3 regions of the Blautia sp. LMAG:89 genome follow, and region 3 is predicted to be linked to each of the others. Evidence: riboswitches for the same ligand, from Rfam matches in the RefSeq annotation. Region 3 holds a riboswitch; each other region holds the start of a gene.

Region 1 (4,447 bases), on a different contig from region 3:
TCCATCAGTTCCTGGGCAAATTCTCTGGTAAGATTGCCTGCTTCCATATCACTCTTGTAATATGGATACATATACTGGTCAAAACGTCCCGGAGAAATAGAATGTCCGCTGCTTTCCATCTGGATCAGCTGCTGTACAAACCAGAAGGACTGGCACGCCTCATAGAAGTTACGGGCGCCCTTCGCCGGTACGCGTGTACAATTGGATGCGATCTGAAGGAGTTCCTGTTTTCTGGTCGGATCCTGACACTGATATGCCATCTGCTCTGCGAGCTCGGCATAGCGATGTGCATAGTCGATAACTGCCTGACAGCTCATGATAACTGCTTCCAGGAAACGGGATTTCTTTGCGTAATCACCATCTCCTACATTACACTCATCCAGTTCCTTCTGAGCTTTGGCAATGATCCCTTCATAACCGATCGCCAGAACTTCTTCATATTTAACGGTTACGTGTCCTACACCATTGTAGAAATAGTTTCCGGGTGTAAAAATATTGTGGTCAATGGCAAGAATCGCTTCCGGTGCCATGTAGGAGGTTGCAAGCTCACTGGTAGTCTTGCCTTTCCAGTATTTATGTACCTCACGGAGCTCCGCCTTGGTTTCCTCCGCAATATAAAATGGATCGGCTGTTCTGGTAGCCACTGTATCCAGCTCATCCTCCAGCCACTGGAAAGAATACTCCGGAAACGTCTGACAGCCTCTCGGCGCCAAAGTGCTGCTTCCAACGATCAGCTCCTCATCACGGATGATGATCGGAATGTTGTGCAGGATGTGGGCAAATGCCTTGGCTCTGCGGGTGATGATCGGCTCGTCTTCTGTTGCTTTGTAAGACTCTGTGATCAGTTTTGCTCTGGCAGATTCGATCACCGGCATCTTTGCATAAAGATTATCTACAAGATGTGTGATCCTGTCTGTTTTCGGAACATCTGCTATATGAAATTTCTCCATGATTCTCCTTTCTCATAACCGGTTGTTTCTGGTGATCTGTCTGCCTCTACGCTTCCAGAACCGCTCCTGTCCGGCTATGTGCTCATGTAGTTTTATTATACCTTACCCCTACTTCGATGTCAACGAAATCCAACATGTGTTTCTAGCTGTTTTTGTGGTTTTTATCGGTTGCGCCCTGTTGATTTTATTTGTTTTTTGTATTTTTATGTTTTTCTCTATTGACTTTGTTTTTCTGCTCTGCCATACTTGGATTTATATAGGAATTCCTTTGTTTTTCAGAAAAAATTTATGCAAAGCGGACATTCGTATTCCGCTCTGTCACATGTTCTCAAACAGTAAAAGAGGTGTATTTTTATGTATCTTTCTGATATGCATACCCACTCCATCGCCAGTGGTCACGGCACGGAATGTACCATCACCAACATGGCACGCGCAGCTGCCGAGAAAGGTCTCCGGCTTCTCGGGATCACTGATCACGGTCCCGGCACTCTGGCAGCCGGAACTTCCTCCTATTTCCGCAGCCTTACCTATTCTCCCAAAAAACATTTCGGTGTAGAATTACTCTACGGAATTGAACTGAATATCCTTGACCGCAGCGGAACGGTAGATTTAGATCAAGAATTATTATGCAAACTTGATTACGCCATTGCCAGCATGCATGCCTGGAATTACCGTTGCGGTACCAGAGCCGAAAACACAGAAGCTTTTATCAATGTAATGAAAAACCCCTGTGTAAAGATCCTCGGACATAGTGATAACACTCATTACCCGGTTAATTATGATGCGCTTGCAAGGGCTGCCAGGGAAACCGGCACGATCTTTGAGATCAACGAAGCTTCTCTTGCACCTTATGGCTATCGTGGCGACACAAGAGAAAACTGTTTCGAGATCCTTCGATGCTGCCGCAAATATGATCTGCCGCTGCTTCTTTCCAGTGACAGCCATGGCCCGGAGCATATCGGAGATTTTACCTGTGCTGCTGAGTTTGTTCATCAGGCCATGTTTCCGGAACAGCTGATCCTCAACAACCAGATTCCCAGACTCAAGGTTTTTCTCCAAACCAGAGAATGATCTTCTGTATCTTTTCCGACAGATAACAGATATTGTCCCCTAAAACAAAACAGGCCAGTTCAAACACAGGAATATACATTTTCCTGTATCTGAACTGGCCTGTTTTTTATTTTTCCCGCTGCTTTCGTACAATTTCCGCAAGCTCGCTATATTTACCTGTAACATATCCAAAATTTTCTTTTCTGTGAGGAAGCTTGCATTCGGTGCAGTCTTTGATCCCGCTTTCCGTAAAGCGGAAATTACCACCACATTTATCTCCCAGTGCATATAAAGGACAATAGCAGAACAGACAATTGAAGTTCTCCGGATCTGCTCCTTTATGGCACGGAAAATATTCACAGTTTTTGTGGCTGAAGTAAGAGTATTCTTTGCCTTCCCAGTATGGTTTCTCCATGGCTCTTTTCTCCTCTCCTGACATAACCACACATAACTTTTTCCTATAAAAAAGAGGTAGCGATGCCACCCCGGGGTAGAAATATAATCCGTTCATGAGTGCGCGGAGGGAACGAATGTATCCGGAGTAGTATCGCCTGCCATTTAATCATGTATAATTCATATGAACAGGCGCATTCCATAAAAAAATGCCTACTCTCGTAAAAAAGTAGACAACGTCCCAGGGGTGCGGAGTCCCTGAAATGGTTGTTACACTTTACACGGAAGTTTAACCTCGCCATAACAAGCAGGTTTCCTGGCTCCGGGATCATGACTCCTCTCTCCTTCTCATACATACGTACAATGGACTATGAGATTCGCTCCTCCGTTACAGTGACCGGATCGCTCAGGTTTCACACCTGATTCCCTTTTCTGTGGACTTCTGATAATCAATATATAACTGTCAGCTATCCTCAGCACTTGCTATGTTCAATATGGAATTATACTGACATTATAATAACATCCTGTTAATTATATGTCAATACTGTTTTCAATATTTATACATTTTTGAGCATATTTTGTTGCTGTTCACTCCGTTCCATGGGTTTTCAATATTTTTTCCGACGTCAAAAACAGCCCGACAAACTGCTGTCGGGCTGCTGTATTTTTATTTTCTGTTGTACGTTCTTATTATACAAGACGTCTTACAGATACAATTGTTCTGTATGTAGCATCATTGCTGATCTTGATCCCGTCCTGAGAGTTCGATGCATGAACGATCTGGCCATTACCCATGTAAATAGCCACGTGTCCGCCATAGCAGATCAGATCTCCCGGCTGTGCATCTGCGTAGGATACTTCTGTACCTGCATTCTGCTGCTCATAGGAGGTTCTCGGAAGGCTGACTCCGAAGTTCGCATAGACACTCTGTACAAATCCGGAGCAGTCTGCACCATTGGTAAGGCTTGTTCCGCCCCATACGTAAGGATTCCCCACAAACTGTGTAGCATAATTCACAACAGAAGATCCGGAACCACTGCTGTAAGAAGAACTGTCACTGGCTGAGGATGTGTCCTCTGCATTAGATGTGTCCTCTGCATTAGATGTGTCCTCTGCACTTTCTTCAGATGCGTCTGTGCTGTTATCGTAATCTGCGTCTGCATTATCCTCTGTATTCTCAGTATCCTCGGACGCATCATCATTCTCACCATTGTCTGCATCTTCATCCACATCCTCGGTGTCATCTTCTGCAGTATCCTCATCTGCATTCTCGATCACGTCGCCGTCCTCATCGTACTGTACGTCTTCGCTCTCGTCCGCCTCATCCTGCTGTGCTTCCTGCTCTGCCTGGCGTCTTGCTTCCTCTTCTGCCTCAGCCTGTGCTCTCGCTGCTGCTTCAGCCTCGGCCTGACGTCTTGCCTCTTCCTCTGCTGCAATACGCTCAGCCTCTAATCTCTGAAGCTCTGCAGTCTGCTCTGCAAGAAGGTTGGCATAATCTGTAGCCTGCTGCTGTGCGTAGGCGATCTCATTATCATAATCTGCGGATGTGGCACGCTTCTCATCCAGCTGTGCCTGCAGGTTCTGGGACTCTGCCTCATATTCCTGCTTCATTCCCTCCAGCTCTGCCTTCTCCTGTGTGTACTGTGCCTCCAGGTTTGCCACCTGCTGGATCGTATTGGAATATTTTTCAAGACTCTTACGGTCCTGCTCATAAGTCTTCTGTGTGTACTCTGCTCTTGTAAGAAGGTCAGACAGGTTCTCTGCATTCAGCATCATCTGGAACCATGCATCGTCTCCACCCTTCTCATAGAGATACTGGATACGTTTCTTCATTGCCTCATACTGTTTCTGCTTGGCATTTTTGGCCTTCTCAAGGTTGGTCTGTGTAGATGCAATGTCGGCTTCCTTATTGGAGATATCTCCCTCCAGTGTCTGGATCGAAACCATCACGTTTACAAGATTGGCATCAAGAGTTGAAATCTCGCCTTCAATCTGTGACTTCTGTGAGGAAAGCTCATCCAATCTGGAATAAGTCGCATTCAGCTGTTCGTTGG
Region 2 (4,447 bases), on a different contig from region 3:
TTTGCCCTTCTGGTATCCAAGCATTTCTCAGAGCCGTTCCATGACAGCAACGGATACGGTGAGAGCATTGCAAGACTTTCCAATATGCTTGGCGGTGGTGTTATGGTACAGCGGTTTGGAGATCTGATTCGCGGAAGACGAAGCACAAAAGCCCGTATTGAGGAAAGTTTCGTAACACCTACACTTTCTGCGACACCGGGAGATTTAAGCCTTGTTATGCCGAAACGTATCCTGGATGGCATCATCGAGATGATCTATGCCCTGGACAAGATCGCACCGGGAACAGCGGATGACGATACTTTGCTTTACGGCGTGGAGGTTAAATTCTACAACATGGAGGTTGAGATCGACGAAAATCTGGAAACCTGCCACAAGGGTCTCTTTGTTATCGGAGACTGCAGCGGTGTGACACACTCTCTTTCCCATGCATCTGCCAGCGGAATCTACGTAGCCAGATACCTGGAGCAGGAGTATTTTAACAGATAAACTGCAAAGCAGTTTATCTGTTATGAGCAAGTAGCAAAGCGGATTGCGAATATCCAGTGTAAGACAGTCCTTTTCTGATATCAGAGTGATGACAGAAAGGGGCTGTTTTTTATGCAGGATGTGCATGAATATTGGAGAAAATATTCTGATAATAACTGACAGATACAGGGAGAAAACCGGTTACTGTTCACTGGTAATATTTCGCGAGGTGTTTTTTGTGAGCGAAGATCACAGAAAACCGTGAATCGTCTGACATCAATCTTGACAAATATGTGAGTTTGTGGTAAAAGTTAGATAACCAGATAAAAGAAAATATGTGCAAATGTTATAATGATAAGGTTGCATCCAGTCGGATGTGCAAAAGAGAATCCGGTGAGAATCCGGAACGATACCGTCACTGTGAAAGGGGAGCTGCTTTTATAACCACTGGGAGACCGGGAAGGGAAAGCAGCGTGGAACCAAGTCAGGAGAACTGCCTTATTGTGAGATCCAGGGATTCGCGGTTTACGAATCGGTATTCTCCATAACAATACAGAACTTCTTTTTATGTATTTGTATTGCGCAGAGAATCATGTGTGAGCAGGCGGCCGCAGAGAGCTGCTGTTTTTTTGTACATATCAGTATTCTGGAAATACATGAAAAGAGGACAATAAGAAATGAAAAGAAAAACAATGTTAGCTCTGATGCTCGCAGTTTCCATGACATGCTCTATGGGGGCAGCTACAACAGCAATGGCAGCAGAGGATTCTGCTACAGAAGAGAACGCTGAGGCAGCTGATACCACAGAGGCTTCTGATGCAGATCAGGAAGCAGCAGATAATGTAGCAGCTCTGATCGACAAGATCTATGTACAGGAAAGAAACGACACAACAGATGAGGACTGCAAGGCAGCCAAAGAAGCATGGGATGCTCTGACAGATGCTCAGAAAGAGCTGGTAGAGGGTGAGAATGCAGATCCGGATTATTTCGGACGTGACACAGGAGATGCTTCCAAGGACGATCCGCGTAACCAGGATGAGATCGGTGAGAATGAACTTCTTGTTGTAAGCTTTGGTACTTCCTTCAATGACAGCCGTGCAGAGGATGTCAAGGGAATCGAGGATGCTCTTGCAGAAGCTTATCCGGACTGGTCTGTAAGAAGAGCATTTACAGCACAGATCATCATCAACCATGTAGAGGCAAGAGATGATGAAGTGATCGATAACATGCAGCAGGCTCTTGACCGTGCAGTAGAGAATGGTGTTAAGAATCTGGTTGTACAGCCTACCCATCTGATGCATGGTGCTGAGTACGATGAGATGACAGAAGCGATCAATGGCTATAAAGATAAATTCGAGTCTGTAGCTATCGCAGAGCCAATGCTCGGTGAGGTTGGAGACGATGCAACTGTGATCAATGATGACAAGAAAGCCGTTGCTCAGGCGATCACAGATACGGCTTGCAAAGAGGCCGGATTTGACAGCATGGATGCAGCAGCTGAGGCTGGCACAGCATTCGTATTCATGGGACATGGAACATCCCATACAGCTAATATTACATACGATCAGATGCAGACACAGATGGAAAATCTTGGATTGAAGAACGCATTCATCGGTACTGTAGAAGGTAAGCCGGAAGATACAGCCTGCGACAAGGTTATCGAGAAAGTAAAAGAAGCAGGATACAAGAACGTTGTTCTTCGTCCGCTGATGGTTGTTGCCGGAGACCATGCAAATAACGATATGGCCGGTGATGATGAGGATTCCTGGAAGAGCCAGTTTGTAGCATCCGGAAACTTCGATAAGGTTGACTGCCAGATCGAGGGTCTTGGAAGAATCGAAGCAGTTGAGAAGCTTTATGTAGAGCATACAAAGGCAGCCATCGATTCTCTGGGAAGCACTGAGGAGTCCGCAGATTCTGATGCAGCAGCAGATACAGAGGCTGATTCTGCTGAGGAGTCCGCAGAATAATAAATATAAAAATATCTGAGTGAGTTCAGATACCTATAAGAAATCAATGTAACTGCCCGGAAAGATCAGGAAGACTGTTTTCCGGGCAGATTGCTGTATCTATGGAAGGGAGAAGATTATCATGAAAAAACGCTATGTAAACTTAATTCTTGCAATGGCAAGTGCATCAGTCCTGGTGCTGGGCTCTGTGCCTGCGATGGCAAAAACAGATGAAACAAAAACAGAGTCCGGTGAGGAAGCAGAAGCTTCCGAAGAAAAGGATACAGATGCAGCCAAAGCAGATACCCTGGAAGATGGCGTTTATACAGCAGAGTTTGAGACAGACAGTAGCATGTTTCATGTAAATGAGGCCAATGACAAAAAAGGAGAGCTCACGGTCAAAGATGGTAAAATGACCATCCACGTAAGTCTGGTTTCCAAGAAGATCGTTAACCTGTTTGCGGGAACTGCCGAGGATGCCCAGAAGGACGGAGCAGAGATCATTGAGCCGACCACAGATACAGTGAAGTACAGCGATGGTTATACAGAAGAAGTTTACGGATTTGATATCCCGGTACCGGCCATTGGTGAGGAATTTAACGTGGCGATCCTGGGAGAAAAAGGCAAATGGTACGACCATAAAGTCAGCGTAAAGGATCCTGTAAAAACCTCTGACGACAAAAAATCCGAAGGGAAAAAAACGGAAGAGCTGAAGCTGGAGGACGGAACCTATGAGACGGATGTAACCCTTACAGGCGGAACAGGAAGAGCATCTGTAGAATCTCCAGCTAAAGTAGAAATCAAGGACAAAGAAGCTACGGCAACCATCATCTGGAGCAGTCCGAATTATGATTACATGATCGTGGACGGCGAAAAATATGAGCCGGTGAACAAAGACGGAAACTCCACATTTGAGATCCCGGTCACAGTCTTTGACGCAGAAATGGAAGTGACTGCAGATACTGTAGCCATGAGTACTCCTCACGAGATTGAGTATACCCTGAATTTTGATTCTTCAAGCATGAAAAAGGAAGAAAAATGAAAAAAATAATTTCATACATATTTCTGACGCTGACCCTGATCCTGGGATGTGCTTTTGCAGTGCAGGCAGCAGAGACAGAACATAAGCCTGCGGATATTCCAGGCCTTACCTTTGACCACAGTATGGAGCTTTCCTACGCAAAGGAATTTAATGTGGATTACTACAACGATGGCTATGCGCTGCTCACCATTGATCAGGAAGGACAGTTTCTTGTAGTTCCCGAAGGCAAGAAAGCACCGGAGGGGCTGAATCCTGACATTGCGGTTCTGCAGCAGCCCATAAACAATATCTATCTGGTAGCAACCTCGGCCATGGATCTTTTCCGCGCTATCGACGGGATTGACAGCATCAAGCTTTCCGGAACCAAGGAAGACGGATGGTATATCCAGGAAGCAAAGGACGCCATGGAACAGAAAAAGATGATCTATGCCGGCAAGTACAATGCTCCGGATTACGAGCTGATCTTGAACGAGGGCTGTGACCTTGCCATTGAATCCACCATGATCCATCACAATCCGGAGGTACAGGAGAAGCTGGAGCAGTTCGGGATCCCTGTAATGGTAGAGCGTTCCAGCTATGAGAGTCATCCTCTTGGAAGGACCGAGTGGATGAAGCTTTACGCAGTTCTTCTGGGAAAAGAAGATGTAGCAGAAAAGGTTTTCAAAGAGCAGACGGACAAGCTGGATAAGGTTCTCACAGCAGATAAAACAGACAAGACCGTAGCGTTCTTTTATATCAACTCCGTAGGTGCGGTAAATATAAGAAAAAGCGGCGACTATGTTTCAGAAATGATCTCTCTCGCAGGAGGAAATTATGTTCCGGAGGATACGGGAGTAAATGACAATGCTCTTTCCACCATGAATATGCAGATGGAAGAGTTTTATGCCAAGGCGAAGGATGCAGACTATATCATCTATAACAGTACGATTGACGGGGAACTTAAGACCATTGATGAGCTTCTTTCCAAAAGTAAGCTTCTTGCAGATTTCAA
Region 3 (4,447 bases):
TACGAGACCCAGAATGAAGAAAAGAGTGAACTGTTTATTTTCTTTGAATGTTCGTAATACCTTTTTCAATTATCTATCCTCCTTAAGTCTTGGATCGAGATAAGTATAGGACAGATCCACAAGCAGGTTGATGCACATGTACAGGATCGCGATCCAGAGTACATAGCCCTGTACAAGAGGATAGTCACGACAGGAAATCGCCTTTACTGCCATATTTCCCATTCCAGGCCAGTTGTAAATGATCTCTACAACTGCAGTACCTCCCAGAAGACTTCCAAGGGAAAGCCCCAGCAGCGTTACCAGCGGAAGCATAACATTAGGAAGAACGTGTTTCCAGAGAATGACGCTTTCCTTAATTCCACGCATTCTTGCACCTGTGACATAATCCTGGTGAAGTTCCTCCAGTACTGCACTTCTTACCTGTCTGGTATATTTTGCAGACATAGCAAGTGCAAGAGTCAGCGCCGGGAGGATCATGGATTTAAAATCCGTACTGCCCCCGGCAACATTGATCCAGCGAAGCTGAACACCAAAGATGCTGAGAAGGATCAGGCCCAGCCAGAAGCTTGGAACAGATACTCCCACAAAGGTAATTCCTCTCACAAAATAATCCGGGAATTTGTTCTGATATACAGCGGCCAAGATTCCAAGCGGTATGGAAATAATGACCATCATCAGAAGTGCCAGCAACGACATCCTCAGCGTCGGCCAGAAACAGGATACCAGTTTATCTGTTACCGGCATTTTGAAAGAATAGGACTGTCCCATATCTCCTGTAACAACACCCTTCAGCCAGGAACCATACTGCACGAGAAATGGCTGATCAAGGCCAAGCTCATGTCTTGTCTGTTCCAGAAGCTCTGGTGTAGGAAGATTACCACACTCTGTCAGCATGATCTCCGCAGGATCACCAGGTGACAGGTAGGTCAGTCCAAATGTGAAAAAGCTGATTCCAAATAATACAATGATGATTTGGAGAAATCTTTTTCCTACTTGTTTCTTTGTCACGTTTTACTCCTTTCCTCATTTGATGCGATTTTAACATTGCCGTTTTAATTGAGTTAGATAAAAGAAACTATTGGATTCTTAATATGCAGAACATGCATGGAATTTTAGAAATTTGCACGAAAAAAGCCCGTGACGAAATACGGGCACACAAAATAAATATGCTTCCTATCTTCCGTAAGAATCATTTTAAAACAATTGCAAGCAGGTCTCCTGACTTAGGATCCTTACCCTCAAACACCTTCCCGGTCTATTTCTCACGCACTCGACCAGTGGTACTTTGTCTGAGGATTCCCCCTTACAGTGACGGGATCGTACCGGATTTACACCGGTTTCCCTATTAATCCTCTCAGAACTTACAACGGCTGATGTGAAAATCAGCAAATGCTGTTAAATTACTGCAACATTATATGATAAAACTATAGTTTATGTCTATGGAAAAATGTTATATTTTTAGAAAACTCATAAATTTTGTTAAAGATGCTTGAATTGTATATATCCCCCATGGGGGATATGACAATTGGATTTATCTGATCTGCTAAAAAAAACACGGATTTTACCTCGCTGTTTTTACAAATAGAATAGCAAATGGTAAAACCCGGTTTTCTTACTGTTTCAATATGATTTCAGACAGAAGCGTTCTGAAAAGGTTGTTTACTATCAGGTCAGAGTCTCCGTGATCGCTGCATATGCGATCATTGGTCCGTCTTCAATAATGTTCAGACTGGCTGTTTGATAAAGTACGACTCCGTTTTCAGTTGCAATAGATGTGTAAAGTAAATTTCCATAGTAATCTCTCAGTTCACCTAATTCTTCTCCCTTAAAGAAGTACTCTCCAGGCTTCTTGGATGGATACCAGCATCCTGTATACGGCGCATATTCATAGACTACATTTTCAAGAAGCATCTGACGGTAATGCTTCAGACCATGACACGCCTTTCCCTGGAGATGAAAAACAAGGTGACGGACGTCTCTTTTATCCTGTTCTACTTCCTCCCAGGTCCAGTAGCTGTGTCCGCCTCTTTCGATAAGAATACTTGGAATTCCAAGAGAAGAAGCATAATTGTAGGCGCCACCTGTGGCAGTTGTGGAACGGACTACATATTTTACGCCGATATGCCGTGCCATATGTAATGACTTCTCTGCTGTCTTTTCATCTACAACCCCTACATAATAAACATAGGGATGAAGCTGTTCGAACCCATCTCCACTATGTAGGTCGATATAATAATCTGCTATAGAAAAAAGTTTCGTCACTATAGTATAGGCAATACGATCTGCAGCTGTTCCCTCAGGATCTCCGGGAAAAACGCGGTTCAGGTTCTTGCCATCCTCATAGACCAGACTCATGGTGCGATGCTCAAAGCCGCTGACATTGACCAGTGGAACGATGATCACATTTCCCTTCAGTTCTTCCGGTTGAAATTCTTTTGCAAGTTCCATTGCCGCCTGGATTCCTACATACTCCGCACTGTGTATTCCTGCTGTGATCAGTATCGTCGGTCCGTCTTTCACTCCGCATATCACAGTTGCCGGCATTGCTATGCCGTATCCTGTGATCTTAATTTTTCCCTGTGCTTTCTCTCCTTTTTCAATCACCCAGTCATCAATTTTGATCATTGGTTGTTTCCCTTTTCCTTTTTTATATTTCCGCACTTTTGACGATAAGTATATCATGCCTAACCGAAATTGTACATATTCTTTTAAGATTCCGGGAAAACAGAAAAAAGCTTTCGTAACCGTTCATTCTGATCCGACGTACAAAAACTTTTTTCCTGAATGATATATAATTTATCTTTTTACCAATTCTTTGGTGATTTCTTCCCAGCTGACTCCTTTTTCCACCATGAGTACCATCATATGATAAAGAAAATCTGAAATTTCGTATTTAATCTCTTCTTTATCCGGATTTTTGGCTGCAATGACGATCTCTGTGCATTCTTCACCGACTTTTTTCAAAATCTTGTCGATTCCTTTATCAAAAAGATAATTGGTATAGGAACCTTCCTTTGGATGTTCTTTTCGGTCAGTGATCACATCATACACATTCTGGAACACGTGAAGTGGGTTGGTATCATCGTACTCTTTTTTCATCAGCGGTTTGAAGAAACAGGTACGGTTTCCTGTATGGCAGGCTGCGCCAACCTGCTCCACTTTGGCAAGGATCGTATCATTATCACAGTCAATAGTAAGAGACTTTACATACTGTACGTGTCCGGATGTCAGACCTTTGGTCCAGAGCTCATTCCGGCTGCGACTCCAGTATGTCATTTTTCCAAGCTTCAATGTTGTGTTAAAAGCAAGCTCATTCATATAGGCCAGCATCAGTACTTCATCCGTCCGGTAATCCTGGACAATAACCGGAACCATTCCATCACTGTTTAATTTAAAGTCCGACCATGCAATATTACTTTTATATGTGTTTACCGGAATTCCGGCTTCTTCGCAGGTTTCCTTAAATGTATGCAGATCATTTTCAAGACTGCTTACATAAGCACCGCAAAGTCCGGACACAGCTGGTTCTCCTAAAAGCTCCAAAACGTTCTCAGATCTGTTTTCATCGGTATGAAGAACAATGGAAATCTGAGAAATCTCTGCAATTTCATTTTCGACAGTGTCCAAAGCCAGAACAGTGTCTGCATATGTTTCGATCAGATCCTGATTTTCTGTGAATTCTCTCAGATCAGAGATGCTGATCATCATACGCTCTTTTCCAAAGCGCCGGGATACTTCTTCCAGAAGCTTGATATTATTCTCTTTCGAAAAATTCAGTACAACTTTGGCACATCCCGCATAGATCAGCTTTTTTACATCTTCCATACGTTTGATATTTCCCGCTGCGATCACCGGGATCTCAGATACCTGACAGATATCACGGATTTTTCCGATCGCACGGTCATGCTCTGCATCTGCAGAAGAAAAGTCAAATACCAGAAGCTCATCTGCCCCATTGTCACCGTAAAATTTTGCAAGTGTTTCTACATTTCCGTCTCCGAAAAGATTTCTCTGTCCAAATCCTGTTACCGCCTTTTCTGAATGAAGATAAAGGCATGGGATCAACTGTTTGTTCATAAGTGGTCTCCTTCTGTATCAGAGGCTTCCCTTGGTAGAAAGCACGTCTGTGATCCGGGAATCGTACTGTGTTGCTGCATCAAGGGCTTTCGCAAAGCTTTTAAACATGGCCTCTGCCACATGATGGCTGTTTCCTCCGGAAAGAACCTTGATGTGAAGATTCATTGCTGCGGAATAGGATACTGCATAAAAGAATTCCTTTACCATCTCTGTAGCCATATCTCCTATTTTTTCCGTAGAAAACTCTGCATCCCATCCAAGATAAGGTCTTCCGGAAAGATCTACTGCGCAGAGCACAAGCACTTCATCCATAGGAAGGATACAGCTGCCGTAACGTTTGATCCCTTTTTTGTCGCCAACTGCCTCACGG

The links. Region 3 has a riboswitch for cobalamin ahead of nikB (nickel ABC transporter permease). Riboswitches for the same ligand answer to the same signal wherever they lie in the genome.
Region 1: linked by a shared signal. The riboswitch ahead of CCC70_RS05410 (cysteine-rich small domain-containing protein) and the one ahead of nikB (nickel ABC transporter permease) in region 3 are both predicted to bind cobalamin.
Region 2: linked by a shared signal. The riboswitch ahead of CCC70_RS05475 (sirohydrochlorin cobaltochelatase) and the one ahead of nikB (nickel ABC transporter permease) in region 3 are both predicted to bind cobalamin.

The regions. Positions count from the first base shown of each region.
Region 1 covers NZ_NANC01000004.1:290,720-295,166, forward strand. The annotation lists gene CCC70_RS05400 (glycyl radical protein) at 1-950, opposite strand, end outside; gene CCC70_RS05405 (phosphatase) at 1,305-2,021, shown strand; gene CCC70_RS05410 (cysteine-rich small domain-containing protein) at 2,128-2,415, opposite strand; cobalamin riboswitch at 2,683-2,852, opposite strand; gene CCC70_RS05415 (C40 family peptidase) at 3,084-4,447, opposite strand, start outside.
Region 2 covers NZ_NANC01000004.1:306,256-310,702, reverse strand. The annotation lists gene CCC70_RS05480 (NAD(P)/FAD-dependent oxidoreductase) at 1-486, shown strand, start outside; cobalamin riboswitch at 806-980, shown strand; gene CCC70_RS05475 (sirohydrochlorin cobaltochelatase) at 1,143-2,435, shown strand; gene CCC70_RS05470 (hypothetical protein) at 2,557-3,456, shown strand; gene CCC70_RS05465 (ABC transporter substrate-binding protein) at 3,453-4,447, shown strand, end outside.
Region 3 covers NZ_NANC01000012.1:210,730-215,176, forward strand. The annotation lists gene nikC (nickel transporter permease) at 1-69, opposite strand, end outside; gene nikB (nickel ABC transporter permease) at 70-1,008, opposite strand; cobalamin riboswitch at 1,192-1,380, opposite strand; gene CCC70_RS14190 (M14 family metallopeptidase) at 1,666-2,625, opposite strand; gene hisIE (bifunctional phosphoribosyl-AMP cyclohydrolase/phosphoribosyl-ATP diphosphatase HisIE) at 2,797-4,077, opposite strand; gene hisB (imidazoleglycerol-phosphate dehydratase HisB) at 4,096-4,447, opposite strand, start outside.